4 regions of the Pseudomonas syringae genome follow, and region 4 is predicted to be linked to each of the others. Evidence: predicted binding sites of a transcription regulator. Region 4 holds the regulator's gene; each other region holds the start of a gene.

Region 1 (7,645 bases), 870 kb from region 4:
GTGTTATGAACTTCCAGAGTGCTCTTCTGCATTGATTCAACGGTGGCGGACGAGCCCGCCTGAATCGCCGAGATCATCTGTTCGACTTCTTGGGTAGATGTCTGGGTGCGATGTGCCAGCGCCCGAACTTCATCAGCCACCACCGCAAACCCGCGACCCTGCTCACCTGCGCGAGCGGCTTCGATGGCGGCGTTGAGTGCCAGCAGGTTGGTCTGCTCTGCAATCCCGCGAATCACGCCCAGCACCTTGCTAATGTCCTGTGCCTGACCGGCGAGGGCGGTGACCTGTGCGGATGAACCTTCGACCAGTCCGGTCAGGTTCTGCATAGCAGTCAGGGTTTCCGAAACGCGCTGGTTGCCCAGGTCGGCAGAGACGCTGGACTGCTGAGCCGCTTCGGAGGTGGACGTAGCATTACGAGCGACCTCTTCTACGGCAGCACTCATTTCGTTTACGGCAGTTGCGGCCTGTTCGATTTCGCTGTTCTGTTGCTGCAGGGTGCGGTCGGCACTTTCGGTGATCGAGGTCATTTCGACGGCGGCGGTGCTCAGTTGAGCCGACGCACCGGAGATTTGCTGAATGGTGTCGCGCAGATTGTTCGACATCATGTTCAGCGAGTTCATCAGGCGCGACGCCTCGTCATTGCCGGTGACTTCCAGTTGTCGGGTCAGATCGCCTGCAGCAATGTCTTCTGCGAGTTTCAGGGACGCGCTGATCGGATCGACAATACTGCGGGTCAGTGCAATCGCAAGGAATACCGTCAATATCGAGGCAATAATTACCACGATCAGCAGTACATTGACGCTGTGGTCATAAACCGCTGTGGCGTCACTGCCTGAGCGTTCGGCCTCTTTCGCGTTCTGCCCACGCAGAGTGCTGAGGTCGGACTGATAGGCATTGGCTCGCTGGACTTGCTCGTTGTTGGCGAAAGACAGGGCTTTTTCGTGATCCGTAGCGTCGGTGGTCACTATTTGCTTAACGCCCGCTACGTAATTGTCCATCTTGTTATGGGCTGCCTCGAACTGGATTCGGTCCTGCTCGCCGGAAATCAGATGCTGCCGGTAGAATTCACTGCGCGATTGCAGGGTATTGATGGCCTCCAGAGCGTTGCTCGCCGCGGTGCTTCGCACGGTCGGGTCAGTACTGGCCAGCATGCGGATGCTTTCCAGCCGGGCATGGAGCAGGGCGATCTGAATATCGTCGACGACCTGAATGCTCGGCAGCGAGTTCTCCTCTATGTTCTGCTCTGCCCCGCGCAGGTGACCGATCTGAACATACGAAAACCCGCCCAGGCCTATTAAAATCAGGGTGATGATGCCAAAGCACAGGGATGCTCTGCGCGAGATATTCAACGATCTGAGGTTCATATCTGCCTCCAGCGGCAAAAACAGGCGGATGGGTGAAAAGCCCTTTCCAGTAACGGGTTTTCTGCCGAAGACGGGAGAGCTTTAATTAAAAGGCATGAAAGTTATTTCATGCCTGTGTCACGTCACTGGATGTGCTGAGTTGACGTTAAATAAGCGTGTTGATCGTTGAGGGTGTAAATGATTGCGCCCCTGAACTTAAGTATTAACTCTAATTTCACTAATTCGGTTCTGATGACTGGGGTTTGTTTATCTACTACGCTGTTTCTATACACGTTCACTGGTTGGCGGCCTGTCGGTCTTGACCACATTGTTCTGAAAGTTCGCCACACAGCCCGGTGATCAACAGTGCACGCTTTAAGAAACCGTCAAGAAATGAGGCGGGTAGGGCTTCTCTATCGACCGGCAGGGGCGCTGATTCTTCAAGCGATGACGGGCACGGGCGTTAATTTGTATCTGCAGGTTTACCTGGGCTTTGACGGGCTTCGCGAGTGGTAAGGTTGCGCCTTTTTTGCGCTTGTACCCTGTGGAGCCTTCATGCATAAACCCACCCCTCGTACTGAATCCCCCAACGCGCTGGCGTTCATCACGCGGTTTTTCGCTGCTGAATCCGCTGGTGGCCTGATCCTGATGGCCGCTGCGCTGGCAGCCCTGATTGTCGCCAACTCGCCGTTGGCGGACGGTTATTTTGCAGCGTTGCATGCCGTGGTCGCGGGGCTGTCGGTTTCGCACTGGATCAACGATGGCCTGATGGCGATCTTCTTCATGCTGGTCGGCCTGGAAATCAAGCGTGAAATGCTGGCCGGCCAGCTTGCATCCTGGAGTCAGCGAGCATTGCCGGGTTTCGCCGCGTTGGGCGGCATGGTGGTTCCGGCGCTTATCTATGTGGCATTCAACTGGGGTCAGCCAGGCACCATCGGCGGCTGGGCCATTCCGGCGGCGACTGACATCGCCTTCGCGCTGGGGGTGTTGTCCTTGCTGGGCAAGCGCGTGCCGCTGTCCCTCAAGATCTTTCTGTCGGCACTGGCGATCCTTGATGACCTCGGCGCGGTGCTGATCATCGCGCTGTTCTACACCAGCGATCTGTCGATCCCCATGCTGCTGGCGGCGTTTGCCACCATTGCCGTACTGGTTGCACTGAATCGACTGGGCGTGAAAAAACTGCTGCCCTACCTGATCATCGGCGCACTGCTGTGGTTCTTCATGCTCCAGTCCGGCATTCACGCCACCCTTGCAGGCGTTGCGCTGGCGCTGTGCATCCCGCTCGGCAAACCCGATGAAGAGGCCAGCTCACCGCTGCTGCATCTGGAAGAGAAACTGCACCCGTGGGTCGCTTTCGCCGTGGTGCCGATCTTCGGCTTTGCCAACGCTGGCGTATCGCTGTCAGGCATCACCGTAGAGAAGCTGGTTGACCCGGTGCCGCTCGGCGTCGCCTTGGGGTTGTTGATCGGCAAACAGGTTGGCATCTTCGCCCTGGCTGCACTGGCCATCCGCGCCGGCCTGGCTCGCTTGCCCGACGGCAGCAACTGGGGTCAGCTTTACGGTGTTGCGGCGCTGTGCGGTATCGGTTTCACCATGAGCCTGTTCATCGGCGCACTGGCCTTCCCCGGCTCACCTGAACTGGTGGACGAGGTCAAAGTGGGTGTGTTGATTGGCTCGGTATTGTCGGCTGCGTTGGGGGTTGTGGTGTTGCGCAGGTTTGGGAAGCAGGGGTGAGTTGGATTTCGCTAGACTAAGAGTGAGGAGTTGTTCAATTCGGGTCGTATAGTGTAGAAAGGTCAGCCGAAAAGTTAAGGGATTTGAGTCTCGTGGTATCACTGGATGAAAAAAAGCTCGATATTGAGCTGAAAAAACTGCAGCTTGAACGAAGAAAGCTGGATCTTGATGAACAGAGAACTTCTCTAGCATTCAAAGGCTATCGCATTGATTTGGTCGCTAAGCTAGCCATTCCTGTTGCCGTTTTGGTACTGGCTGCTGCTACCTACTACACTAACGCCAACAACAATGATGCTCGGATGGCTTTCGACACGAGCAGCAAGAAAAAGGAATTCATGCAAAAGCAGGAAGACCTCTTCATGAAGAGGAGCGATTCGGAGCGGAATCAAGAAGAAAACAAAGCCCGATTTATTCAGAATAATCTAGAGCTTATTACCGATCATACGCCAGAGTCTGAGCAGAAATTTGTGTTGCTTACGAAAGCTGTAATGCCGGCTAGAGACGTCGATGATGTTCTTGAAAAGGCGAGGGCCATCAGAGTCGGTAGCACCATTCGCGAGATTACCGCTGATAAGGCGTCGCCTCTTGACGCGGCCGTCGAATACATCTCAACAGGAAAAAAATTCACTAAGGTCGGAAATTTCGAACAAGCGTTGGTCAACTTTCAAATGGCCAACCTGCTTAACACTTCCAACCCGATGTCTTGGAATTATCAAGCGTATGCGCAGATGCGGACTGACCGTAACGACGAAGCGCTAAAGAGCATCAGTACCGCTATCAATTTAAAGCCTATTGATACCATTGCTCAAAAAATCATTATGATAAATGCAACAAAGATATTGTGTTCCCTAGGGCGCGTAGAGGATGCATTGTCATACATAAACAAAAGTCTCGCCTTGGCACCTGAGCTGCTTAAGGACCTTCGTCAGGATAAAGAATTTAAAAATCGTTGCGGTTTTTTACTGCCCGGCTAGCGGTATGTCGCGATGAGATCAGCATTAGCGGGTGACGCCTGGCTCGGAAAAGAAGGGTGTACTTGTGTTTTGACGCTATATAGGAATGCGCTGAGCAAGCAGCTGAATTGGCCGGTGAGATCCGCAGCACTCGGGGTACCTGCGCAGGGAATGTGATTGCGACTGCCTGATGAATAGAGTAAAGCCAATACCGTCATCCGAGTAGCTACACCGATGTGAAAGGTTCCCTATATACTGGGGATGTCTACCAATCGCTTGCTACGGGGCGCGCCGCTATGGCAGGAACACCTTCAGGTACTGGATCTAAAGATACAGCAGATTCAAACGTGACCGGGGCTTTTGATTTGTAGGTTTGAGTGATCTGAACATAAGAGAAAAAAGGCAGCCTGCCTTTGTTGTCGGGAAGTGTTGCTGCGAATATTCTTGATTCTTAATGTTATCCAGATTGATGCACTTGGCCGATGGAAGTTTTACTCGGGCGAACACTTTCTGAGTGCTGCGAAGAATTATGACTAGGGTCATGTCTACCGTAGGCTCCTCTATAGTATCGGTCGGCCTACATCCTAAATACATTAACATAATGCCAAGAGGGTCATGGTTGGGGCGTTTGCCTTCATGTACATTGGTTCGGCACGCTCGTATCTATTGGAAGAGCGTGCGAAAAACTGTTTCAGCATCGACTGACCAATACCTAGCTCCATTTTTTATCGTGTAGCAAATCGATAGCAACCTGTCCGAGCAGCAACTTTCCTTTATTCAGAAGGTGCTATGAGTTAGTCCGCAAAATGCTGCCCAAAAAAACGCCTCCACTCGGGAGGCGTTAATCTTTACTCAGTACATCACTAAACCATCAGGCCAGATCGAAACGGTCCAGGTTCATCACCTTGGTCCAGGCGGCCACGAAGTCTTTGACGAACTTCTCGTTTGCGTCCGAACTGCCATACACCTCGGAGATCGCACGCAGTTGAGCGTGTGAGCCGAAAACCAGATCTACACGAGAGCCGGTCCACTTCACTTCGCCGGTCTTGCGGTCACGTGCTTCGAAGGTGTCGTTGGCACCCGAAGTCGCTTTCCACTCGACACCCATGTCCAGCAGGTTCTTGAAGAAGTCGTTGGTCAGGGCTTCCGGCTGGTGCGTGAACACGCCGTGTTTGCTCTGCCCGACGTTGGTATTCAAGACTCGCATGCCGCCCAGCAGCACCGACATTTCTGGTGCAGTCAGCGTCAGCAGTTGCGCCTTGTCGACCAGCAGCGACTCAGCCGACACCTTGTAATGGCCTTTCTGATAGTTGCGGAAGCCATCGGCAATCGGCTCAAGGAAGCTGAACGACTCGACATCGGTCTGCTCCTGCGAAGCGTCTGCACGACCCGGCGTGAACGGAACCGTGACCTGCTGGCCTGCGTTTTTCGCTGCCTGCTCCACGCCTGCATTACCGGCCAGAACGATCAGATCGGCGATGGAGACCTTCTTGCCACCCGACTGAGCCGTGTTGAACTCGTTCTGAATGCCTTCAAGGGTCTTCAGTACGCTCGCCAACTGCGCGGGCTGGTTGACCGCCCAGTCCTTCTGCGGAGCGAGACGCAGACGGCCACCGTTGGCACCGCCGCGCTTGTCGGAGCCACGGAAGGTGGAAGCGGCTGCCCATGCGGTCGATACCAACTGCGAGACCGACAGGCCCGACGCGAGAATCTTCGCCTTGAGCGCGGCAACATCCTGATCATCGACCAGCGCGTGATCAACGTCCGGAATCGGGTCCTGCCACAACAGCTCTTCGGCTGGCGTTTCCGGCCCAAGGTAGCGGGCCAGCGGGCCCATGTCGCGGTGAGTCAGCTTGAACCAGGCACGGGCAAATGCGTCGGCCAGTTGCTCAGGGTTGGCCAGGAAGCGGCGCGAGATCTGCTCGTAAGCCGGGTCAAAACGCAGCGCCAGGTCAGACGTCAGCATGCTTGGCGCATGACGTTTGCTTGGGTCATGAGCGTCCGGAATCTTGCCAGCGCCAGCGCCGTTCTTCGGCGTCCACTGATGCGCACCGGCCGGGCTCTTGGTCAGTTCCCAGTCGAACGCAAAGAGGTTTTCGAGGTACTCGTTGCTCCACTGAGTCGGCGTTGAAGTCCAGGTCACTTCCAGGCCGCTGGTGATGGTGTCACCACCTTTGCCGGTGCCAAACTTGTTGGCCCAGCCCAGGCCCTGCAGCTCAAGACCGGCCGCTTCCGGCTCTGGACCGACGTTGTCAGCCGGGCCTGCACCGTGAGTCTTGCCGAACGCGTGGCCACCGGCGACCAGCGCGACGGTCTCTTCGTCATTCATCGCCATGCGACCGAAGGTTTCGCGAATGTCCCTGGCCGAAGCAACCGGATCAGGAACACCTTCCGGGCCTTCCGGGTTCACGTAGATCAGGCCCATCTGCACGGCGGCGAGCGGGTTTTCCAGATTACGTTCGCCGCTAGCGGTACGGCTTTCTTCGTTAGCGTGGTTTTCCGGCTCGGCCACCAGCGTGCCGTCGCCCGGTTGCTGCATTTTCTTCTGCGCGCCGTAGCGCTCTTCGCCACCCAGCCAAGTGGTCTCGGAGCCCCAGTACACATCTTCTTCCGGTTCCCAGACGTCAGGGCGACCGCCGGAAAAACCGAAGGTCTTGAAGCCCATGGACTCCAGCGCAACGTTACCGGTGAGCACGATCAGGTCAGCCCAGGAAATCTTGCGGCCATACTTCTGCTTGACCGGCCAGATCAGACGACGGGCCTTGTCCAGGCTGACGTTGTCAGGCCAGCTGTTGAGCGGCGCGAAGCGCTGCTGACCGGCGCCTGCGCCGCCACGACCGTCACCGGTCCGGTAGGTGCCAGCGCTGTGCCAGGCCATGCGAACGAAAAAAGGACCGTAATGACCGAAGTCAGCCGGCCACCAGTCTTGCGATTGAGTCATGACATCGCGCAGGTCTTGTTTGACCGCTTCGAAATCCAGGCTCTTGAATTCTTTGGCGTAGTCAAAACTCTCGCCCATCGGGTCGGAGAGCGAGGAATGCTGATGCAGAATCTTCAGGTTCAGCTGCTTGGGCCACCAGTCACGGTTGGTCGTGCCGCCGCCAGCAGCGTGGTTGAAAGGGCACTTCGATTCAGTTGACATGCTTGATACACCTTTTTGTCATTTCCATCCGGCTATTCGGTTCACTCTTGAAACCGGACCGCGATGAAGGAACTCAGTAGCACAGGGTTCATACCGGCCGCTCGATCGGGCCGACTCTACAAATACGCCGCGTAGCGCCAATCAGATTGCTACGCTGCTAGCCCACAACGTGCGCAGTAAGCTTGAGCTCATTCTTATCTCCTTATCAGGGCAAAACCGCACGGCCTCCGCCGGTGCTTTTCTAGATTAGCCTTCTTGGTGGATATTTCTAATAGAAAGAACGTTGGGGGGTGATAGGGAGATTTTGGTAGGGGCCTGGATTGGTGTATCTGCGTTGTGCTGTCATCGAAATGCCCGGTCATTCTGCTAGCCTGTCCGGCCATACCGCCTGTAGATCAGAGGCACCCATGATCACGATTAGAACCATGACGATGGACGACTACGACGCCGTCATACAACTCATGAGCAGCACG
Region 2 (7,645 bases), 480 kb from region 4:
GACGTATGGCAGAAGGTGGTGCGTGGGTGTATGCCGCGAGCGTGCTGATTTCGCCGGGTGGTTTTGAACAGGATGCCGAGTTGCTCGCGGGACACGCCCTGCGTCACCGTTTACCGGTGCTGATGGCCAATCACGGCGGCGCCACTGGCGGCTGGGAGTCGGCAGGGCGCAGCGGCATGTGGGACGAGGCTGGGCGGTGGATCGGCGGGCTGGACGGCGCAGGGCGCGGGCTGGTTATCGCGACCTGCCAGCGCGAGGGCTGGCAGGTTCAAGCGGTCAAGCTGGAATGAGCATCTTCACGTGCTTACGGCATGATCCGGTTTAAGCTCGGGTTTGCTATTGGCGCGCGAAAGCGTCTCCGGCACAGCGAGCCATAACAGCACGAATGCAACGGCCGCAACCCCTGCCAGGGTCAGGAACGCTGCGCTATAGCCCGCCGCGTGCACCACAAAACCGGCCAGGCTGTTGCTCAACGCCGCGCCCAGGCCGAACAGGGTCGACAGCGCGCCAAGACTGACGTTGAAGCGTCCACTGCCCTGGGTCAGATCCTTGACCATCAATGGGAACAGGGCACCGAACAAGCCTGCGCCGATACCATCAAGCATCTGCACCGCCACCAGCCAGTACGGGTCATCGGACAGGGTATAGAGCACTCCACGAATCGGCAGGAATAGAAAACCGGCCAGCAACAGCGGCTTGCGCCCCCAGACATCCGCTTTCATCCCCACCAGCAGCGCCGCCGGGACCATGACCAGTTGCGCAGCAACGATGCACGCCGACGTCAGCGGCGTCGCCATCTGCATGTTGATCTGTGACAGTTTCTGGCTTACCAGCGGCAGCATCGCCGCATTGGCCAGGTGGAACAGCGCGCAGCAGATGCCAAACATCAATAGCGGCTTGTTACTCAGGAGTGCGGCCAGCCCGGAAGGTTGATGACCGCTGGAGTCGTGACTGGCATCGAAGCCGCGCGCAACGTCATGATCAATCGCATCGGCGGAGACAAAACTGATCGCAATAACGCTCGCCAGCGCCATGGCCGCCATCAGATAAAACACCGCAATCGGGCCAAACAGATAGGCAAAGCCGCCTGCCAGCAAGGCTGCACAAGCATTACCCGCGTGGTTGAAGGTCTCGTTGCGCCCGGTACGCCGGGTAAACGCTTTCGGCCCGGTAATGCCCAGCGATATGGCAGCGATGGCGGGTGCGAACACCGAAGCGGCAACGCTGCTCAGCGCCTGGGTCAGGGCGACGAGGGTAAATGACGAGGTAAAGGGCAAAATCAGGCAGCTCAGCGTTACCAGCAACGCCGCCACGCCGATCATCGCGCGCTTGTAGGGCGTGCGGTCGATCAGCGCGCCGGCAGGCGTCTGGGTCAGCAAGCCGGCGATACCGGCGATGGTCATGACCACGCCGATACTTGCCGGGTCCCATTTGTGGACCGCCAGCAGGTAAATCGCCAGGTACGGACCCAGGCCATCGCGCACGTCGGCGAGAAAGAAGTTCAGGCTATCCAGTGACAAGGTATTGCGGCGATCTGCATGGCTGGTCAAGAGTCATATTCCCGTCGTTTGTCAGACCCCAGGTAACCGAGTCATGAAACATTCTGACATGAACTGTTTTCCAGAAGTTTCCTGAGCGCAGGTGAAACTTTCGACTATCAAATACTCTTTTTTTGCAGGCTTTTCATACGCTGGCCGGCACGTTGCACGGCAGCCATCTTCTCCGGGCGTTTCATGCGCTTCCATTTGCGAATGTCATCCTTGGTGCGCCCGCAACTGACGCATAGGTCGCCACTGAGCTGGCACACGGAAATGCACGGGTTTTCGATATCCTTGGCCATCTTCAACCCCGCCTGGTGTATTTGCGCCTGATGCGTTGCTGCCAGTCACCGCCGTTCTCGATGTGGCATTGCTCTTCACAATCGACCTGCACATGCGCCGAGACGTTCGGCACCTTCACCTGCGCCTCTGCGAACGCTTCAGCGGTCAACTCGATCATCCGCTCATCCAGCTCGCGTTCCAGCGCGGCATGCTTGTCTGCCAGCGTATCGAAAACCCAGACCACCTGCAGGCTGGCCGGGAAGGCTGCGTAATCGACCTCGTGAGTCAGCCAGCAAAAACCGGGCAGTTCAGACTTGGCTGTCTCGCAGGCTTGTGTCAGCGCAGTGACCAAAAGGCGCTCGGTACGGGCCTGTTCACGTTTGCTTGAGGGCATCGTAGACCTGGGTGCATAGAAGGTTCGGCTGCGCACGATACCTGATTACCGGATCAGCCCCCAAGACCAAAACCATTCAATCATTCTTGTGTGCCCGTCGCACTCATCTGCCGTGGGTGCGGTCTCAACATCTGGACAGGGCGCAGACCACCCCGTCCAGCAACAACGCTCGGTCCACTATAAAAAACAAGGAAGATGCATTATGGATTTCACCCCCTCAAATACCGTCACCGACCAAAACCGTCGGGGCTTTCTGAAAAAGTCACTGGCTGTTTCGGCAACCGTGGCCGCCATTGGCTCGCTGCCGCGCTTGTCCTTTGCCCAGCCGCTGACCCAGCGCTATCCCGATCCGCTGGTCAGCGCTCTGGATGACAGCTTCATGGACATACGCATTTTCAACGCCAGCGTCGAGAAGCTGGCCAGCGGCATGCGCTGGGCCGAGGGGCCGGTATGGATTGGCGACGGTCGCTATCTGCTGGTCAGCGACATCGCCAATAACCGCATCATGCGCTGGGATGAGGTGACGGGTGAGCTGTCTGTGTACCGCGAGCATTCGAATTTTTCCAACGGCATGTGCCGCGACCGTCAGGGCCGCTTGCTGGTCTGTGAAGGTTCGAGCACCACCAACGAGGGGCGACGTGTAACGCGTACCGAGTACAACGGGCGCATCACCGTGCTGGCCGACAGCTTTGACGGCAAGCCTTTCAACTCTCCCAATGATATCGCCTGTAAACGTGACGGCTCGATCTGGTTCACCGATCCGACCTTTCAGGCCAACAGCGACTACGAAGGTCGCAAGGTCAGGCAGGAGCAGCCGTTCGGGGTCTATCGCATCGACCCTGCGAACGGCACAGTCAGCCGGGTGATCGACGATCTGGCAGGCCCCAACGGGCTGTGCTTTTCGCCGGACGAGAAAACCTTGTATGTGGTCGAAGGTCGTGCAAAACCCAATGGACTCATCTGGGCGATAGCGGTTAATGACGATGGCACGCTTGGCGCTCGGCGCAAGCACATTGAAGGCCTGGAGTACGCGGCCATTGACGGCATCAAGTGCGACGAGAGCGGCAATTTGTGGTGTGGATGGGGTGGTAACGGTGATCCCAGGGCTGATATGGAGAAGCTTGACGGGGTGCGGGTGTTCAATCCGCAAGGTAAAGCCATCGGCCATATCAGCTTGCCGGAGCGCTGCGCCAATGTCTGCTTCGGCGGGCGCGAGGGCAATCGGCTCTTTATGGCCAGCAGCCATTCGCTTTATTCGGTGTTTGTAAATGCTCGCGGAGCCACATTCGCCTGATCGATCAGCGTCAGACGGCGGCGTGCAGTGTGCGCGCCGTCAATTGAGTCGAACCCCTGAGAACATGCCGGGTCTGTTCCTGTAATTACTCTCAGGGATAGTTATTTATGTCGGCGCAACGCGGCCTTGTTTTACTTGCACGAGGCGGTTATGCCGCCCGTGGTGTGGTTTATCTGATTATCGGCCTGTTTGCTGTTCTGGCAGCTCAGGGCTCGTCGCAACCGACTGACAGCCACAGCAGTCTGGAGGCGTTGTTGAGTCAGCCGTTCGGCAACGTGCTGGTCGGGTTGGTGGTGGTCGGTCTTCTGGCCTTCGCGGCCTGGCGAGTGCTGCAAGCCACGCGCGATGTCGACCACCATGGCCGCGAATTCAAGGGGCTGGTGATTCGGGGCGGGCTGCTGGTGGGCGGTTTCACCTACGGGGCGCTGGCGTTGTTCGCGCTTGGCCTACTGGTGAGCGGGCTGAAAAGCTCGGGTGGCTCGGGCGGCAGCCAGACCAAGGACCTGCTGGCTTCGATTTTGTCGTGGGATCACTCCAACCTGCTGGTTTATGTGGTTGCGCTGGTGCCACTGGGGTTGGGCATCGTGCATATCATCAAGGGCTACAAGGCCTCTTTCGAGAAGTATTTCGAGGCTGACGAAGACGTCATGAAGTACGTTCGCCCGGTCTCGCGCTTCGGCCTGATAGCTCGTGGCGTAGCGTTCATTGAAATTGCCGTGTTGCTGGCTGTCAGTGGCTCCAGCTATCAGGCCATGCACCCGCCAGGCATGAAAGACGCGCTCAATGGCTTGCAGGAACTGCCTGCCGGTGGGCTGGTGTTGCTGATCGTGGCGCTGGGGCTGATTGCGTTTTCGGTGTACAGCTTTGCCCAGGCTGCGTGGCGCAAGATCAATATGGATGTACCGAATGCGCCGGACGCGGTCACCCGCCACTTTCGCTGATCGTCTGCAAAAACAGAGGGCTGCGTGACGCTATGGTCGTGCAGCCCTCAAGTACGTCACACCCGAATATCCTGCGGCCCACGGATCTGCGCTTCGATGCGGGTGCCGGTCAGGCGCTCTTCGTTGGAGAAACCGTCGTAAGCGGACAGATCGCCAAAACGAATGCCGGTGAGTTGTTCGATCTGCGCGACGCTGCGTTGCCAGGTTCTGAGCGGGCCGAACATGATGTCCAGCTTACCCAGTTCAGTGGTCTGATCGATCATGTAGGCGCTGGCCGAGGGCTTGCCATCGTCGCCGAGAAATGCCACCACCTTCCAGAACGCTGACGGAATTCTGATATTGCGGTAACTGCGATCGTCGTCACGCAGCACCGGCCCGGTGAACACGGTTACCCGGGATTTCCAGCGTCGTGTGTTATCGAGGATGTAGTCCTCAAGCTCCAGCCAGGTCTTCTGATTGAACGCGCCCATCTGCGGCGAGCAGTTGGTGAAATGGAACGTGTCACCGTTGGCCACTTCGGCTTCCTTGCCCCAATTGGGGTCTTGACGCCTGACCAGATGACCGCGATCCAGCAAATTGTCGGCGTACACGTTTTCGCCGATCTGCGCTTCGGCGGGCAAGCGGCCGTCAAATGACCAGGCGTCCTTGCTGCGTTTGACCTCTACGCTGCTGGCGCCATCGATATTGACGCCGACATAAAGCGCCAAACGCCGGCTGCGCGACATGGTGATGGAAAAGTGCGTGTAATCGAGGCGATTGCCGGTGTTTTCCAGTGGATAGACATCAGGTGCCAGTTCCTCATCTGTAGAAGGCCAGGGCACGATGAAGTCGCCAAGGAAGTCGTCGGCATACCCCTTGCGCTTCTTCAAGTCACTTGCCGGTGTAGTGCGAGGTGCGGCAAGCGCCTGTGGCTCGAGCAATGCGGAGCTGGACGTCAGGGGTTTGAGGTCGGCAAGACGGGGACGGTAAGCGAGGTCGGTGGTTAACTTCTTGTCAGGCACGGTACTTGCTCCTGCGTTAGGCACGAAAGGTGTAACAGTTCACCATAGTCGCGTTACCGGCTCACGTCAGGCGAGGGTGGCCGGACAGCTTTCGCAATCGGTTGATCGTTTTCGTCTTTAATATCAAATAGCCCGGGTCTGCAGTACTCTGCGGCGCATCAGGCGCATCAGGCGCATCAGGCGCCTTGAGCTGTGTGGCTGTAGTTTCAGGCCTGCGCATGGCAATTCATGCGTTAAAGCTTTGGCGTCGACGGGCGTTAACCATCGCATGTGAATCACCTTGCACCCCAGGAGCAGCAGAATGCAGACGTTAAAGGCTTTGTATGAGTCAGTTGAAAGGCAGTTTTTCGACACACTGACCAAGAAGCTATCAAGTCTTTTTCTGCTCGTCCTGGTCAGCGCGCTGCTGTACGGGGTGGCCTTGAGCATTCGCTCCGACATCATGCTGCAATTGCGTGGCACGCAAATGGACGCTGCCGCACTGGGCCAGATACAGGGCCAGCTTGATGCGCTGAGTAACGCCATTCTGCTGAGCACGCTCTTCACGCTGGTGATGGTCAGCTTCATGATCTGGTATTTTCGCCACCTGATCGTGCGCCCGGTCCTGTCCATGACCCGTGCACTGGAAGAGGTCGCCAGCGGCGAGGGCGATCTGTCAAAGGACTTGCCACTGCTCACCCATGATGAAATTCGCGTGCTGGCCAGTACCTGCAACCGCTTTCTGGCCAAACAGCGAGAGGTTATCAGCAGCATTCAGGGGCTGACGGTGCAGATCGCGGTCGAGTCGGCACGCTCGCTGAAAAACATCAGTGATTCCAGTGACAGCGCTACCGATCAGGCGCGCTTTGCCCGTGAAGTCATGGATCAGAGCAACATGGCGGTGGGCAGCATCGAGGATGTTTCGCAGCAGACTCAGGGCATTTCCAGCACCACCGCGCAGAACCTGAGCATGGCCCGTGATTCATACGCCGAACTGCTGGAAGTGACCGGCAACATCAGCCAGATATCCAGCAGTCTCAACGAGTTCGGTACGCTGGTCTCGGGGCTGAATCAGCGTTCATCGAGCATCAAATCCATCGTCGGGCTGATCCAGCAGATTTCTGCCCAAACCAATTTGCTTGCTCTCAATGCGGCGATTGAAGCTGCACGGGCCGGGGAGAGCGGTCGTGGCTTTGCCGTGGTGGCCGACGAGGTGCGTACCCTGGCGCAAAATGTGAGCCGGGCGACTGAAGACATCTCCCGCAACATCGACGCGATGCTGGAGGAAGTCAGTTCCACGCACCAACAGACCATTCAGATCAGCCACAGCGCCCGGGAAACCCAGATGGTGGTGGAGCGCGCCTCAGGTCATTTCGAAAGCATGATCGGCGACTTCGAGTCCACCAATGACAAACTGGCCGATATCGCTGAGCACATCCAGCAGTTCGCCTCCACCAATACTGGCATCAACGAGCGGGTGACGCGGATCTATTCCGACAGCCAGGCCATTGACCAGCGCATGCAACATTCGGCGACGGCGACCCGTGATCTGTCTGGTGTGGCTGAACAGGTGCAGGCGCTACTCGGCCGGTTCGTGCTGGGCCATGGCGAACTGGACGCAGCGATCACCCGTGCCAGCCAGTGCCGTGACATTCTGCAAGTGCGCCTGGCCGAGTTGCACAAACAGGGCGTCAACCTGTTTGATCAAAGCTACAAGCTGATTCCGGGTACCGACCCCAAGCAATACACCACCGGTTACACCGAGCGTTTCGCGCAAGTCTGTCAGGAGGAATGCGACAAGCTGACCAAAGGCACGCGAGGCGGGAAAGTCACGTTCATCGTAGACAGCAAAGGTTATTGCCCGGTCAACAACAGTTGGGTGTCGCAAAAACCGACCGGCAATCGCGAAATCGACCTGCCGGTGTGTCGTAACAAACGCATGTTCGCCGACCCGATCGGCTTGCGTGCAGCGGGTAACAAACAGCGCTTCCTGTTGCAGACTTACTTGCGTGATACCGGCGAGATCATGACCGAAATCGATGTGCCGTTCTTTTTCGAGGGGCGCCACTGGGGCAATTTGCGGATGGGCTTCGATGCGGCTCTGTTGTTGGGCAAGTGACGCAGTGTTCGGGGCAGACAGGCCTGCGCATCTTGCGCAGGCTGGCGTTGCTGTTAGCCCAACAAGTGCTGAGAGATATATCTGGATATCTGCACGA
Region 3 (7,645 bases), 440 kb from region 4:
ATGACATCCCCCGCAAGCGCGGCCCCGGTGTCTTGAACTGCGACCTCCTGGTGGTCAATAAATATGACCTGGCGCCTTATGTGGGCGTCGATCTGCCGCGTATGCGCCGCGAGTCTGCCGAGGCACGCAATGGCAGACCGGTGCTGTTCACCAACTGCGCTACCGGCGACGGCGTGGATGCGGTGGTCGACGCCATCAGCCGCGCCGTGCTGTTCGATCGCCCATGAACGCACACTCCTCGCGGCTGCCCATCTGTAAAAAAACCACGGCCCATATTGCCTTCAGCAAAGCACCTTCGGGTGCCAGCTATGTGTCTCGTCAGGAGGTTGGCTACCCCTTCCATCTGGGACGCACGCTGAAGCTGCCGCAGGACCCGCCCGGGATGGCGGCGATTTACCTGCAATCGTGTTCGGGGGGTCTGTTCGCCGGGGAAACACTGCACCTGCACCTGCACGCAGCGGCTGACACTCAGGTGCATGTCAGCACTGGCGCGGCGACTGTTGCGCACAGCATGCTTGAACAGCCAGCACGGCAAACCGTCACGCTGATTGCCGAACCCGGCGCACTGCTGGAGTACCTGCCGATGGCGACGATCCTGTTCCCGCAGGCACGTCTACACAGCCGGGTAGACGTCACGCTGCACCCGAATGCGCGGGTGATGGTGTGCGACGCGTTCTGCCTGCACACGCCACCGGGCAGCATAGGATTTCCCGGATTCTATCGCGCCGATCTGCACATACGGTGTCCAGCGGGCACACTGCTGGCAGGTGACCGATTGGCCATGACCGGTCATGACCTGCAACGTCGGTTGCCGGGCGTCAGCGGTGAGCTGCAGGCCTTGGCGACCTTCATGCTGGTGGGTCAGGGTTTACCTGTAGAGGGGTTGAAACGGTCCTTGCGCGATGCATTGCGCATCGTCCCCGAGAGTTACCTGGGCGTCAGCGCCCTACCGAACGACTGCGGCGTGTCGGTGCGCATCATGACCGCCGATGCCGTGGCATTGCGCAGCGCCCTGCATCTGGCGTGGGCGTGCGCTCGCCAGCAACTGACCGGCATTGCGCCGCGGGTGCGACGCAAGTGAACCGTTACCTGTAAGTCAACGGAGCTGATGCCTGACGATGCCGCCCCTTTTGGTAAAACGCTTAGCGATAACGCTCAAGCCAGTGAGCGTAAGGCGCAGGCAGGGTCCAGGCAGACTTTTCGACACCCAGTTCTTTCGCGGCGAAGTACGCCCAGTGCGGGTCGGCCAGATGCGCACGACCTATCGATACCAGATCGAGCTGGCCTGATTTGACGGCTTCTTCCGCCAGTTTTGGCTCGCCAAAGCCCCAGGCGCTGGTCACTGGAATATCCGCTTCACGACGCACGCGCTCGGCAATCGGGCCCATGAACGCAGGTCCCCAGGGAATGTTGGCGTCCGGCGTGCTGAAACCGACGCTGACACTCAACAGATCCAGACCGCCGGCCTTGAAGCGACGTGCCAGTTCGATCGACTCGGTGAGGGTCTGCTCATCGCGACCGTCGTATTCGATCACGCCAAAACGGGCCGTCAGCGGCAGGTTTTCCGGCCAGACTTCACGCACCGCTGCCAGCGTTTCAAGCAGGAAACGGCTGCGGTTATCGAAGCTGCCGCCGTACTCGTCGGTACGCTGGTTGGAATGCTCGGAGAAGAAGCTCTGCCCCAGATAACCGTGAGCAAAGTGCAACTCGATCCATTCGAAGCCTGCGTCGCGGGCACGACGCGCGGCATCGACGAAGTTCTGACGAACGCGGGCGATGTCTTCCAGAGTCATGGCGCGCGGGACTTTCGGCAGGTTGGCACCGAACGCGATGGCGGACGGAGCGATAGTGTCCCAGCCGCGCGAATCGGACGCCGCGATATGGTCATCACCTTCCCATGGACGATTGGCGCTGGCCTTGCGACCGGCGTGGGCAATCTGAATACCCGGTACGCATCCTGCAGCCTTGATGGCTTTGACGACAGGTACGAATGCCTGGGCCTGCTCGTCGTTCCAGATACCGGTGCAACCGGGGGTAATACGCCCTTCCGGCGCAACGGCGGTAGCCTCCACCACCAACAGACCCGCACCACCGCGTGCCATGCTGGCCAGATGCACCTGGTGCCAGTCGTTGATTACACCTTCGGTTGCCGAGTACTGGCACATCGGAGGAATGGCGATTCGGTTGCGCAGCGTGACGTCTTTCAGTTTGAAGGGTTCGAACAGTGCAGACATTGGAAAGCTCCCATAGGCCAGATGGCTTTGAATTTCACTTGTTCGATGATAATCGAACTATGCCAGTTAACGGAAGCCCTGATATCATCCGCGCCATGCGAACCTTCCAACACCCCGATCCTGAAGACCTGACCCTCGAACGCGTGCTGTACGCCTTGAGCGACCCTGTACGCCTGGGCATCGTGCGCTGCCTCGCGGGCGTTGTCGAAGCCACCTGTGGCGAGCTGGACGGCGGTCGTCCGAAATCCAGCATGTCTCATCACTTTCGGGTGCTGCGTGACGCCGGGCTGGTACACACACGCAATATTGGCACCACACACATGAACTCGTTGCGCACTGAGGTGCTGGAGAGCCGCTTTCCAGGGTTGCTGGGGAGTATTCTGGCGCAGCATTGAGGCAGCAGAGACCAAAACGCCCGGTATCAACCGCTGTTCGATGGCTGATCCGGGCGTCTTTGATGCAGCGGACCCTTTCACAGGTCCGCCTTCTGAACAGTCTCAGATCTGAAACTTGCTCACTTCCTGCTGCAGACTGGTCGCCAGCGCTTTCAACCCGCCGCTGGTCTTGAGCAATTCCTGAACCGACATGTTGTTCTGCTCTGCCATTTGCGCAGACCGCTCGACGTTGCGCGCAACATCCTGACTGGCGGCAGTTTGTTCGCGCAGTGCAAAGGAGATCTGATCGACCACCTGGAGCACCTTGTTCGAGCTGTCACGGATTTCGATGATCGCACTGCCGGCAGTGCTGGCCATTTCCACACCGTTGTTCACTTCCAGAACACCGCTGCGCATGCTGTCGACCGTCTCACGCACACCGGCCTGGATTTTCTCGATCATGCCGGCGATCTCTTTGGTCGACTTGCCGGTGTTCTGCGCCAGCAGACGCACCTCGTCGGCCACCACCGCAAAACCGCGCCCTTGTTCACCGGCACGTGCCGCTTCGATGGCCGCGTTGAGCGCCAACAGGTTGGTCTGGTCGGCGATACCCTGAATCACGCTGATAATCGACGAGATGTGTTCCGAGTGCTGGCCCAGGTCAGCAACCTGCGCAGACGAATGCTGCACAGTCTTGGCGATGCCGTTCATGCTGGACAAGGTGTTTTCGATAACCAGAGCACCTTCCTTGGACTGATCACCCGACCGGCTGGCAATCTGGTGGGCCTCGTCAGCGTTTTCAGAAACGTGGTGAATGCTGACCGTCAGTTCCTCGATAGTCGCCGCCATCGCCGAAGCAGCGGTAGATTGCTCCTGAATGGCCCCGGAAAGCTGCTCGGATGCACCGGAAATCTGTTGTACGGCGAGTACCAGTTGGTTGGCGGCCTGACTGATCTGTTGAATCATTTCGCGCAAGCGATTCTGCATGCGGTCGAACGCTTTCGGCAGTTCGTCATGGCTGCTGGTGTCGATTACGGTGTCCAGCTTGCCATTGGCGATGGCCGTTGCTGCATCGATCGCCACTTGCAAGCGTGCCGTGGTGCTGCGCCCCAGTACCGTGGCCAGGATCGCCGAAAGAACAGCAGCCGCCAGGCCGCCACAGATCAGGATCATGATAGCCAGATGCTTGGCGTCTACCATGTTCTTGTTTCTTATCACCAGCAGCTTGTTCTCGGTAGCGCTGATTTCACTCAGAATGGCGCGCATGCTGTCCATCTTGGCCTTGTCGGCACCCGATGTGATACGCGCGTCCAATTCGTCATCCGGCATGTTGCGCGCAGTCAAATCACGACGCAGGGCGATAATCGGGTTGATGTCTTCATCAATCCATCGCTTCTGGGTCTCCCCCAGCGCGGCCAGGCGACGTTGTTGTTCGGCATTGTCCGCCGTCAGGCGCCTGAGCGAATCAAGTTCTTCGGTAAACCGCTTCTGACCCGCTACCAGCGGCTCAAGAAACGCATCTTTCGAGGCAATGACAAACCCCCGCATACCCGTCTCGATATTGATCAGTTGCTCAAGCGCCAACTGCGCATCACTCAGCACTTGATAAGTGTGAACGTTGCTGTTGGTAGCTTCTTCGACCTGCTCAAAGCCTCGGTAGGCACTCGCTACCAGTACGGCGATAAGTATGACAATCGCGACAAAGCTGAAATAGAGCTTTTGCGAGATGCTGAGTTTGCTGAACATGATGTCGATCCTGAACATAGCCGTTCCGTGGCTTGCATGATGGGCGCTATCACTCGCAGAAATGCTTTGAACCACTTCAAATGAATGATGTCATTGAGATACCACTCATGTCGCCCGCCTGCTCGATAACTTTAGGGATCCCATTTTTCCCGGCACTGAATAAAAGCTCTAATCAAGGCTAAGCCATTGATAAAATTAAACAAAAATATTTTATTACACTCGGCATTTCAAAGGCTGGAAAACATAAAAGCCCAATAATTTGACAGGCCTATACGTCAATTTATTGTCTAGCTTATTCAGGGCATATTCCGTTTGCGACACCCGGAATGGCGCAATTAAAGCCTTTCACTGGTAGCCGGCGGCAGACGTGTGCCATGACCGTTGGAAACCATGCTGCGCATCCATGTGCTGCAGAAGCGGTTTCGATGAACGACCGGCGATGGAAGAGGCGCTGTGCGAGCCCCCCATTGGCCGGGGCCTTTTTGGAGGAGCTCGCTCGCCCCAGAGTGATAACTGCGCGACGGGCATGCCTTACGCCACGACCCACTCAGGGGCGAGGCGATACGTTTTTACTGAGTAGTCGTGGATGTAAGGGAGGCGCAGTCGGGTAGCAGAATAAGCGTCGCCTGTGACGCTTATCCTGATCTCGCTATAGTTTAGACCCTGAATAAATAGCAATTGCCGGCACAACGCTTCCACTGTCACCCGGCACCGTCAGGCTTGCATTCCCCTTCCCGTCAACAGCAACTTTATTCGTGCACATTTCGTTGGGGGTGGAGAATGTTTTTGTTATGACATCGCAATAAATACCTTCTGGAAGCCCTGTATTAAACGTCCTTAGCCATGCAGAGGCACTGTTATTCAGGGCGACGAACCCGGCATCACCTCTGCTGAACGCAATCTGATTGCCTGAACCCGTAACCCAGTTATTGACGTCCTGCCCGTCAGTGGCACTGCGAAACCTTACCATGCTCGCAATTGCATTCGCTCGGTGTATAAAGTCCCACCCTGAGCGGTTATCGGGATTGCCGCTTGCGTCTAATGGGCTTGCTGAAGGGGCATCCGCTTCAGGATCACTGAAATTGAATCCCGAATGAACCTGAGCCTCACCATAGGGCAACGCCAACATGAACACGTTAGCGAGGTCATAGCGTCTGGAATTGTACCTGTCGTTATACGCCTGATTACTGGCATTCAAGGATGTTTCAGAATTTCGCTCTGTGTCCCAATTATTAACGAACACCGTAGATCTCTCTGGCGGCATCAAGCGAAAAGACCCGCCCCAGTTTCCGAATATTCCGATCATCGCTGGAATGGATGCCAGGTTAAATCCGTCTTTTTGCCGAAAGGCTTTAAGAAGGGCCGTGGTGTAATTGAACTCATTCACCGTCCCGTTCTTGTAGTAATCCGAGCGACTGGAGCTGCCATCGGGAATTATTTCCTGCGTGACCCAGATTTTTTCTCCGGAAATCGTCAGCGGATAGGCTGTTTTCACTGCTGCCAGAATCTTGTTTATGTCGTCGGAGTTTTGATGTTTCGCTGCATCCAGTCGGAACCCGTCGACCCCGAGCGACAGTAACTTCTTCATGTAGTTCGCCGCCACGCCCTGTACATAGCTGCTGGACTGATTCAAGTCGGGAAGGTTGTTGAGCCTGCAGTCTCTTACCTTTGCTGCATTATTCTGATAATCAGCGGGCTCTATATAACACAGGCTGTGGAAGTCATTCTGGCTAAACTGCGGGTAGGCCAATGACCGGGAATCCCATTCAGAACCATCGGTACTTTTAAAGGTTGCACTCGAATCCCCTGCTACCTGGTTCACCACGATATCTGCATAGACCCTGACCTTGGCAGCGTGACAGGCGCTGATCATGTTCTTTAACTCTGACTCTGTACCCATGCGGCTGTCTAATGAACTAAAGTTCACCGGCTGGTAAATATCCCACCAGTGCCCCGCCACCTTGGACGCCTGAGGCGGAGATATTTGTACCGCCCCGTAACCTATGGGCCCTATTGCGCTTGAACATTCTTTAGCCAAATCATTCCAGTGCCAGTGAAACATCTGAACAGAAGTAGTCGCCGGATTAAAAGCCGTATCGGCATGACTGAGTGAAGCAAGCATGCTCAAGCCGGTCACCGTGCCAGCGATAAAAAATCCGTGTAGAAGATTGTTCGAGTCCATGAGGTATCCTTGCTGTTTAGGGTGTGGGCTTTCTGTGTCTAACATCATTCATTAGTGTGGCAATGCTCTAAGCATTCTAAACACGGGTAATGGCTTGCAGGAAGCTATTACCTTCAAGGCACAGCATAAAATCCTGCGTGGTAAAGCGACAATTATGCCCTTGGGCACATTACAGAATGCCGGCATCACACGCTCCCCTGCACCGCCAATACTGCGGGACGGTGGGAAAACAGCTGCAGAAACGCCCCGCCCAGCGCACACCCCGCCATCACAAAAAAGCACACGGTGTAGCCACTGAGGCTGGTCCACCCGCCGCCCATGGAAATCAGGGTGCCCATCAATACCGGGGCAATGCCGCCGCCGATGAACATCGCCGTGGTGATGATGCCATTGGCTGTAGACGTCGCAGAGGGCTGTGCAGAGTCGGACGCGACCGCGTAGTAGATGGGCCAGACGGCATTGGCGACCAGACCGAACAGCAACTGCACGGCGATGACGATCAGGATGGTGTTGGCGAAGTAAAAAGCCCCGACACTGACCGCCATCCATATGCCGCAGATGATCAATGTGATGCGCCGGCCGATGATGTCCGACAGCGAAGGCCAGATCAGTTGCCCCAAAATGCCGGTCAGCGTGAACACCACGCTCATGCCTGCAGATTCGGCCAGCGACAGGTTGAGGATGTTGTACAGGTAAGCAGGCAGGACGATGTTGACGCCCATGTACACCACTTGCGTGAGCATCGTGTTGCCCGCAGTCAGCGCGATATTGCGGTTGCGTAGTGTTGCCTTCACCGTCTTCCAGACCTGGCCTTTGACGTTGGTCGAGGGCGTGCTGTCTGGCGGGGTCATGCCTTTGGCGGCGATGTCCACGTACAGCTTGGTGATGCGCTCGGCCGTCGAATAGCGCGCCCAGAAGATCATCAGCGGCAGCGCCACCACGAAGGCGAAGAAGAACACATAACGCCAGTTTTCTTCACCGTAGGTGCTGATCACGAAGCTGGCGACAATGCCGCTGAGCATCGCGCCGATCGGGTAGCCGGTGTGGTGTGCGCCCAGGGCAAAACCGCGACGCTCTACAGGCCACCATTCGGCGGTGTTGCTGACCCC
Region 4 (7,645 bases):
TCGCGTCTACACCCTGTTGACCATCGGTGACGGTTTGGTGGCGCAATTGCCATCACTGCTGTTGTCCACCGCTGCGGCGATCATGGTGACCCGTGCTTCCGGTTCGGAAGAGATGGGCAAGCAGATCAATCGCCAGATGTTTGCCTCGCCGAAGGCGCTGGGTGTTTCCGCGGCAATCATGATCGTCATGGGCCTTGTGCCAGGCATGCCGCACTTTTCCTTCATCAGTCTCGGGCTGGTGGCCGCAGGCGGCGCGTACCTGCTGTGGAAGAAAGACAATCAGGTGAAGGTCGAGGCCATCGCCGAAGTGCAGCGCCAGCAAGACCTGCTGCCGTCTCCGACGCGTGTTCAGGACTCCAAGGAGCTGGGCTGGGACGACGTGACCCCGATCGACATCATCGGCCTGGAAGTGGGTTATCGCCTGATTCCGCTGGTGGACCGCAATCAGGGTGGCCAACTGCTCGCGCGTATCAAGGGCGTGCGCAAGAAGCTGTCTCAGGAGCTTGGCTTCCTGATGCCGACCGTACACATCCGTGACAACCTCGATCTGGCGCCCAGCGCCTATCGCTTGACGCTGATGGGCGTGATCCTGGCCGAGGCCGAGATCTATCCGGATCGCGAGCTGGCGATCAATCCCGGGCAAGTCTTCGGCACCCTGAACGGCATCACCGCCAGAGACCCGGCGTTCGGCCTCGAGGCGGTCTGGATCGAAATCAGCCAGCGCAGCCAGGCACAGTCACTCGGGTACACGGTGGTGGACGCCAGCACCGTGGTAGCGACGCACCTCAACCAGATTCTGTACAAGCACTCCCACGAGCTGATCGGCCATGAAGAAGTCCAGCAACTGATGCAATTGCTGGCCAAAAGCTCGCCCAAGCTCGCTGAAGAGCTGGTTCCGGGTGTGCTGTCGCTGTCGTCGCTGCTCAATGTGCTGCAAGCGCTGCTGGCCGAACACGTGCCGGTGCGTGACATCCGCAGCATCGCAGAGTCCATCGCTAACAACGCTGGAAAGAGTCAAGATACCGCCGCTTTGGTCGCGGCCGTGCGCGTCGGTCTGAGTCGCGCAATCGTCCAAAGCATTGTAGGCGTTGAGCCGGAGCTGCCTGTTATCACTCTGGAGCCAAGGTTGGAACAGATATTGCTCAATAGTCTACAGAAGGCCGGTCAGGGTCAGGAAGAAGGCGTTCTGCTTGAGCCAAGCATGGCTGAAAAGCTCCAGCGTTCGTTGATCGAAGCCGCCCAGCGTCAAGAGATGCAAGGGTTGCCGGTGATTCTTCTGGTAGCAGGTCCTGTCCGGGCGATGCTGTCACGATTTGGACGTTTGGCTGTACCGAACATGCATGTTCTGGCGTATCAGGAAATACCGGACAACAAGCAAGTAACCATCGTAGCGACTGTCGGGCCGAACGGCTGAGGTAGTGAGTCATGCAAGTTAAGCGATTTTTCGCCGCCGATATGCGTCAAGCCATGAAGCTGGTTCGTGATGAGCTGGGCGCTGAAGCTGCCATCATCGGTAACCGGCGCATAGCCGGTGGCGTAGAGCTGACTGCTGCTCTGGATTACAAGCTGTCTGCCCTGGCCCCGCGCGTGCCGAACATGGAGCTGGAAGACGAGCTGCGCAAGACTCAGTCGCGCATCGTCTCCGCTCAGGCTGAATTGAACAATCGCAGTGACAGTGACACGTCGGTCAACCTTCAGCTGTTTTCCGGTAAAACCGGCAGCGCTGTCGACACGCACATCGAACCGACACTCGAAGAGCCGCCACGCCCGTTTGCCTATGCGCCTGCCCCTGCTGCAGAGCCTGCCGCCGGCCAGCGCGCTTTCGACTCGATGCGTTCCGAATTGAATGGTCTGCGTGAGCTGCTGGAAGTCCAGCTCGGCTCCCTGGCCTGGAATCAGTTGCAGGGCAGCCGCCCGCAGCAGGCCAACCTGTGGCGCCGCCTGCAACGCGTCGGTCTGTCCGGCCCGCTGTCGCGCGATCTGCTGTCGATGATTCCGGACATCGATGAGCCCCGTCAGGCCTGGCGCATGTTGCTGGCCCACCTGGCACGCATGATTGCCGTCCCTGAGGTCGAGCCGCTGGAAGAGGGTGGCGTGATTGCCATGGTCGGCCCTGCCGGCATGGGCAAGACCACCACACTGGCCAAGCTCGCGGCACGTTATGTCTTGAAGTACGGCCCGCAGAACATTGCGCTGGTCAGCATGGACAGTTTCCGTATCGGCGCTCAGGAGCAGCTCAAGACACTGGGCCGCATCCTCAACGTGCCGGTCACCCATGTCGATCCCGGTCAGTCCCTGGTTCAGGCACTGGAGCCACTGTTGCGCAAACGTGTAGTGCTGATTGACACCGCCGGGCTGCAAGCCAGCGATCCGGCGCTGCGCATGCAGCTGGAAAGTCTGGCAGGCCGTGGCATCAAGTCGCGTAACTATCTGGTGCTGGCAACGACCAGCCAGAAGCAGGTGCTGACGGCGGCTTATCACAGTTACAAACGTTGTGGCCTGGCGGGATGCATTCTGACCAAGCTCGATGAAACAGCCAGCCTCGGCGAAGTCCTGAGCCTGGCGATCAGTCACGAATTACCAGTGGCCTACCTCACGGACGGCCCACGTATTCCTGATGATCTGCACATTCCACGGCGTCACCAGTTGGTCAGTCGTGCCGTGAGCGTGCAGATGCAGGATGAGCCGAGCGAGGAAGCGATGGCTGATATGTTTGCTGACCTCTATCACACCCCTGGCAAGAGAGTGGGTTAAGTGATGGATATTTTTGGAATGTCCCTGCATCAACGGTCTGCCAGGCATTGTTCATTTGTGAATGTGCGGTTCTCGGTGTGGTTTCGGTCTACGCAAGTCAAGGTAAAGAAATAACATGGGCAGCATGCATCCCGTACAGGTGATCGCGGTGACCGGCGGCAAAGGTGGCGTCGGTAAGACTAACGTGTCAGTGAACCTCTCGCTGGCCCTCGCCGAGCTTGGCCGGCGCGTCATGCTGCTGGATGCCGATCTTGGCCTGGCCAATGTCGACGTTCTGCTTGGGCTGACACCCAAACGGACGCTCGCCGATGTGATCGAGGGTCGCTGCGAGTTGCGCGACGTTCTGTTGCAGGGGCCGGGTGGCGTTCGTATCGTGCCTGCTGCTTCCGGCACGCAGAGCATGGTGCATCTGTCTCCCGCCCAGCATGCCGGCTTGATCCAGGCGTTCAGCGAGATTGGCGACAATCTTGATGTGCTGGTGATCGACACGGCTGCCGGTATCGGTGAATCAGTGGTGAGCTTCGTGCGCGCTGCTCAGGAAGTACTGTTGGTGGTATGCGACGAGCCCACGTCGATCACCGATGCCTACGCCCTGATCAAGCTGCTCAATCGCGACTACGGCATGAACCGCTTCCGGGTACTGGCCAACATGGCCCAGAGCCCGCAGGAAGGGCGCAACCTGTTCGCCAAACTGACCAAAGTAACAGACCGTTTTCTTGATGTTGCCCTGCAGTATGTGGGCGCCGTGCCGTACGACGAATGCGTGCGCAAGGCCGTGCAGAAACAGCGTGCCGTCTACGAAGCATTCCCGCGTTCCAAATGTGCACTGGCGTTCAAGGCCATTGCTCAGAAGGTTGATACCTGGCCGTTGCCAGCCAACCCGCGGGGTCATCTCGAGTTCTTCGTCGAGAGACTCGTCCACCAGACCAGCGCGGGGCCTGTGCAATGACTGCGAGCGGCTATCAGATGTACAGCAAGACTTCTCGTAACTCACAATATGAGCTGATCGAGCGGTATGCACCGCTGGTCAAGCGTATTGCCTACCATTTGCTGGCGCGTTTGCCGGCCAGTGTGCAGGTCGAGGATCTGATTCAGGCCGGCATGATCGGTCTGCTTGAAGTCTCCACCAAATACGATTCCACCAAGGGTGCGAGTTTCGAAACCTATGCCGGTATTCGCATCCGTGGAGCCATGCTCGACGAAGTGCGCAAGGGTGACTGGGCGCCTCGCTCGGTACACCGCAATACCCGCATGGTCAGTGACGCAATTCGCGCAATTGAAGCTAAAACCGGACGTGACGCTAAAGATCACGAGGTTGCGGCCGAACTCCAGTTGAGTCTTGATGATTATTACGGGATTTTGAATGATACCTTGGGCAGCCGCCTCTTCAGTTTCGACGACCTGTTACAGGACGGCGATCATGAAGGGCTGCACGAGGACGGCGCGAGCGGTTCGCTCGAGCCGTCGCGCGATCTGGAAGACGAGCGCTTCCAGGCCGCGTTGGCCGATGCAATTGCCAATTTGCCGGAGCGTGAGCGTCTGGTGTTGGCGCTGTACTATGACGAAGAGCTGAACCTGAAGGAAATCGGAGAGGTTCTAGGGGTCAGCGAATCGCGAGTCAGTCAGTTACACAGCCAGTGCGCAGCTCGTTTGCGAGGGCGTTTGGGGGAGTGGCGAGCGCGTTGACGGCAGGGCGCGACGTTTGTCGCGCGTTGTCTGCATGCCGGCTGTGCAAAGCGTTACGTGGTAACAGGATAGACGAGGCAGGGGCCTGTCGGGCAGCGTCTCGATGGGCTTTAGTCGCAGTCTTGACTGTCGTTGTGCCAAGCCCGTCTTCGTTTCGTATAGCTGGGAGTGTGCTGTGCCAGTATTGATTGAACAGCGTGTTCAGGTGCTGAACGCGTTAAAGACTGCTTGGAGGTCGAATTGGACAAGAACATGAAAATCCTCATCGTTGATGACTTCTCAACGATGCGGCGGATCATCAAGAACCTGTTGCGTGATCTGGGGTTTACCAACACGTCGGAAGCCGATGATGGTCTGACCGCATTGCCGATGCTGCAGAGCGGTGCCTTTGACTTTCTGGTGACGGACTGGAACATGCCTGGCATGTCCGGCATCGACCTGTTGCGTCAGGTTCGTGCGGATGAGCGCCTGAAGAATCTTCCGGTGCTGATGGTCACTGCCGAGGCCAAGCGTGAGCAGATCATCGAAGCTGCGCAGGCAGGGGTGAACGGTTATGTAGTCAAGCCATTCACGGCTCAAGCGCTGAAAGAGAAGATCGAAAAGATCTTTGACCGCGTCAATAGCTGATGCATGCCGTGAGGGCGCTATGGATAACACTGATTCGATGGCCGACTTTGAGTCGACCTTAAAAAGACACGCGCAAGAACTTGTCACCAGCCTTGAAAAAGGTCGTTTCGGCGAGGCTGTGCAGCTGATCCATGAGCTCAACCAGACACGTGACCGCGGCCTTTATCAGGAAGTGGGCAAGCTGACGCGCGAGCTGCACAGTGCAATCGTCAACTTCCAGATCGATCCGCATATGCCTCAGGCCGAGGAGGTGTCGCAGATCACTGATGCCACCGAGCGTCTGTCGTACGTCGTCCGGCTGACCGAGAATGCGGCCAACCGCACAATGGATCTGGTCGAGGAAAGCACGCCGCTCATGAACGGTCTGAGTACCGACGCCAAGGCGTTGAGCGAAGACTGGGGGCGTTTCATGCGCCGCGAAATCGGTGCCGAAGAATTTCGCGAACTCGCCAAGCGGGTCGATGGTTTTCTGACGCGTACCGAGAAGGAAACCCATGAGGTCTCCGCACACCTCAACGACATTCTGCTTGCCCAGGATTACCAGGACCTCACCGGTCAGGTCATCAAGCGTGTCACGCAACTGGTCACTGAAGTAGAAGGCAATTTGCTCAAACTGGTGCTCATGGCCAGCCATGTCGATCGCTTCGCAGGCATCGAACATGACGAAGAATCCATCCTTGCTGAAAAAGATCCTAAAAAACATCTCGCCAAGGGTGAAGGTCCGCAGATTCATGCCGATAAACGTGAAGACGTCGTATCCGGACAGGATGATGTAGACGATCTGCTATCGAGCCTCGGCTTCTAAGATCTGTTGACGGTTAATTTTAGGGAGCACCCCATGAGCTTCGGCGCCGATGAAGAAATCCTTCAGGATTTTCTGGTAGAGGCCGGCGAAATTCTGGAGCAGTTGTCAGAGCAATTGGTCGAGCTGGAAAGCCGACCGGATGATGCTGATCTGCTCAATGCAATTTTTCGCGGTTTTCACACTGTAAAAGGGGGCGCCGGCTTCCTCCAGCTCCATGAGCTGGTGGAGTGCTGCCATATCGCCGAAAACGTGTTCGACATCCTGCGCAAGGGCGAACGACGCGTTGATTCCGAACTGATGGATGTGGTCCTGGAAGCTCTGGACGCCGTCAACAGCATGTTTGGTCAAGTACGTGAACGGACTGATGTCACGCCCGCCACACCGGAATTGCTGGCAGCGCTGGCGCGTCTGGCCGAGCCGCAGTCCGCTGATGCGGTGGTAGCTGCGGAACCTGAGCCCGTTGCCGAGGCTCCTGCCCCGGCGGCAGCGCAGGCCGCAGGCGGTGATGAAATCACTGATGATGAATTCGAACAACTGCTGGATTCGCTGCATGGCAGCAATCCGGTATCGGCCGCTCCGGCGGCTGCGCCAGCACCGGCTGCCAGTGCAGCGTCCGGCGACGAGATCACCGATCAGGAATTTGAATCCCTGCTCGATCAGTTGCATGGCAAGGGCAAGTTTGCAGCCGATGTTGTCGCCGCCCCGGCACCTGCTGCGCAGAGCAACAAGGTTGCATCTGCCGGTGATGAAATCACTGACGACGAATTCGAGGCGCTGCTCGATCAGTTGCATGGCAAGGGTTCGTTCGACGCCGCAGTAGCCACTACGGTTGCCGCTGCCCCGGTGGCTGCGGTTGCCAAGGCTCCTGCGGCCTCGAAAGCCGCTGCGTCGGATGAAATTACCGATCACGAATTTGAAAGCCTGCTCGACGAGTTGCATGGCAAGGGCAAGTTCGAACCTCAGGCGGTGGTTGCCAAGGCGCCTGCGCCTGCGGCAGCTCCGGCACCTGCACCTGCGGCGAAGGCCGAGCCGGCCAAAGCGGCTCCAGCTCCGGCCCCGGCGCGCGCTGCGGCGCCTCCGAGCGAGAAGCCGGTCGCGACCGAAGCTGAAACCACTGTTCGCGTTGATACCGCCCGCCTGGACGAAATCATGAACATGGTGGGCGAACTGGTACTGGTGCGTAACCGTCTGGTTCGTCTGGGCCTCAACAGCGCCGACGAAGCCATGTCCAAGGCGGTTTCCAACCTGGATGTGGTGACGGCAGATCTGCAGACTGCGGTGATGAAGACCCGCATGCAGCCGATCAAGAAAGTATTCGGCCGCTTCCCGCGTCTGGTTCGCGACCTGGCTCGCCAGCTCAAGAAAGAGATCAACCTGGAACTGGTCGGCGAAGAAACCGACCTCGACAAGAACCTCGTAGAGGCGCTTGCCGACCCGCTGGTCCACTTGGTGCGCAACGCGGTCGATCACGGTATCGAAACGCCGGAAGAGCGCGAAGCCACGGGCAAGTCCCGCGGTGGCCGCGTGATTCTCTCGGCCGAACAGGAAGGCGACCATATCCTGCTGTCGATTTCCGATGACGGCAAGGGCATGGACCCTAACGTATTGCGCTCCATTGCGGTCAAGCGTGGCGTGATGGACAAGGACGCAGCCGATCGCTTGAGCGACACCGACTGCTACAACCTGATCTTCGCGCCGGGTTTCTCGACCAAGACCGAGATTTCCGATGTGTCGGGTCGTGGTGTGGGCATGGACGTGGTGAAAACCAAGATT

Evidence for each region. Region 4 encodes FliA, which starts transcription of late flagellar genes. Its sites were predicted from a motif close to CTAAAGTTTNNNNNNNNNNNGCCGNTAA; they were not measured.
Region 1: a site for FliA is predicted at 1,422-1,449, ahead of I9H07_RS03715 (methyl-accepting chemotaxis protein). Genes of this name have one in related genera too.
Region 2: a site for FliA is predicted at 5,684-5,711, ahead of I9H07_RS09755 (methyl-accepting chemotaxis protein). Genes of this name have one in related genera too.
Region 3: a site for FliA is predicted at 4,462-4,489, ahead of I9H07_RS09545 (methyl-accepting chemotaxis protein). Genes of this name have one in related genera too.

Annotation. Positions count from the first base shown of each region.
Region 1 is NZ_CP066265.1:808,414-816,058, forward strand. It holds gene I9H07_RS03715 (methyl-accepting chemotaxis protein) at 1-1,364, opposite strand, end outside; gene nhaA (Na+/H+ antiporter NhaA) at 1,899-3,077, shown strand; gene I9H07_RS03725 (hypothetical protein) at 3,170-4,051, shown strand; gene katG (catalase/peroxidase HPI) at 4,902-7,172, opposite strand; gene I9H07_RS03735 (GNAT family N-acetyltransferase) at 7,580-7,645, shown strand, end outside.
Region 2 is NZ_CP066265.1:2,164,948-2,172,592, forward strand. It holds gene I9H07_RS09720 (carbon-nitrogen hydrolase family protein) at 1-290, shown strand, start outside; gene I9H07_RS09725 (MFS transporter) at 297-1,550, opposite strand; gene I9H07_RS09730 (DUF1289 domain-containing protein) at 1,658-1,840, opposite strand; gene I9H07_RS09735 (hypothetical protein) at 1,843-2,214, opposite strand; gene I9H07_RS09740 (SMP-30/gluconolactonase/LRE family protein) at 2,417-3,508, shown strand; gene I9H07_RS09745 (DUF1206 domain-containing protein) at 3,616-4,449, shown strand; gene I9H07_RS09750 (DNA/RNA non-specific endonuclease) at 4,506-5,450, opposite strand; gene I9H07_RS09755 (methyl-accepting chemotaxis protein) at 5,752-7,548, shown strand; gene I9H07_RS09760 (PH domain-containing protein) at 7,602-7,645, opposite strand, start outside.
Region 3 is NZ_CP066265.1:2,119,360-2,127,004, reverse strand. It holds gene ureG (urease accessory protein UreG) at 1-227, shown strand, start outside; gene I9H07_RS09560 (urease accessory protein UreD) at 224-1,081, shown strand; gene I9H07_RS09555 (NADH:flavin oxidoreductase/NADH oxidase) at 1,143-2,234, opposite strand; gene I9H07_RS09550 (ArsR/SmtB family transcription factor) at 2,294-2,629, shown strand; gene I9H07_RS09545 (methyl-accepting chemotaxis protein) at 2,732-4,354, opposite strand; gene I9H07_RS09540 (alpha-amylase) at 5,004-6,536, opposite strand; gene I9H07_RS09535 (MFS transporter) at 6,722-7,645, opposite strand, start outside.
Region 4 is NZ_CP066265.1:1,682,108-1,689,752, forward strand. It holds gene flhA (flagellar biosynthesis protein FlhA) at 1-1,414, shown strand, start outside; gene flhF (flagellar biosynthesis protein FlhF) at 1,426-2,754, shown strand; gene fleN (flagellar synthesis regulator FleN) at 2,870-3,703, shown strand; gene fliA (RNA polymerase sigma factor FliA) at 3,700-4,440, shown strand; gene I9H07_RS07680 (chemotaxis response regulator CheY) at 4,693-5,067, shown strand; gene I9H07_RS07685 (protein phosphatase CheZ) at 5,087-5,872, shown strand; gene I9H07_RS07690 (chemotaxis protein CheA) at 5,906-7,645, shown strand, end outside.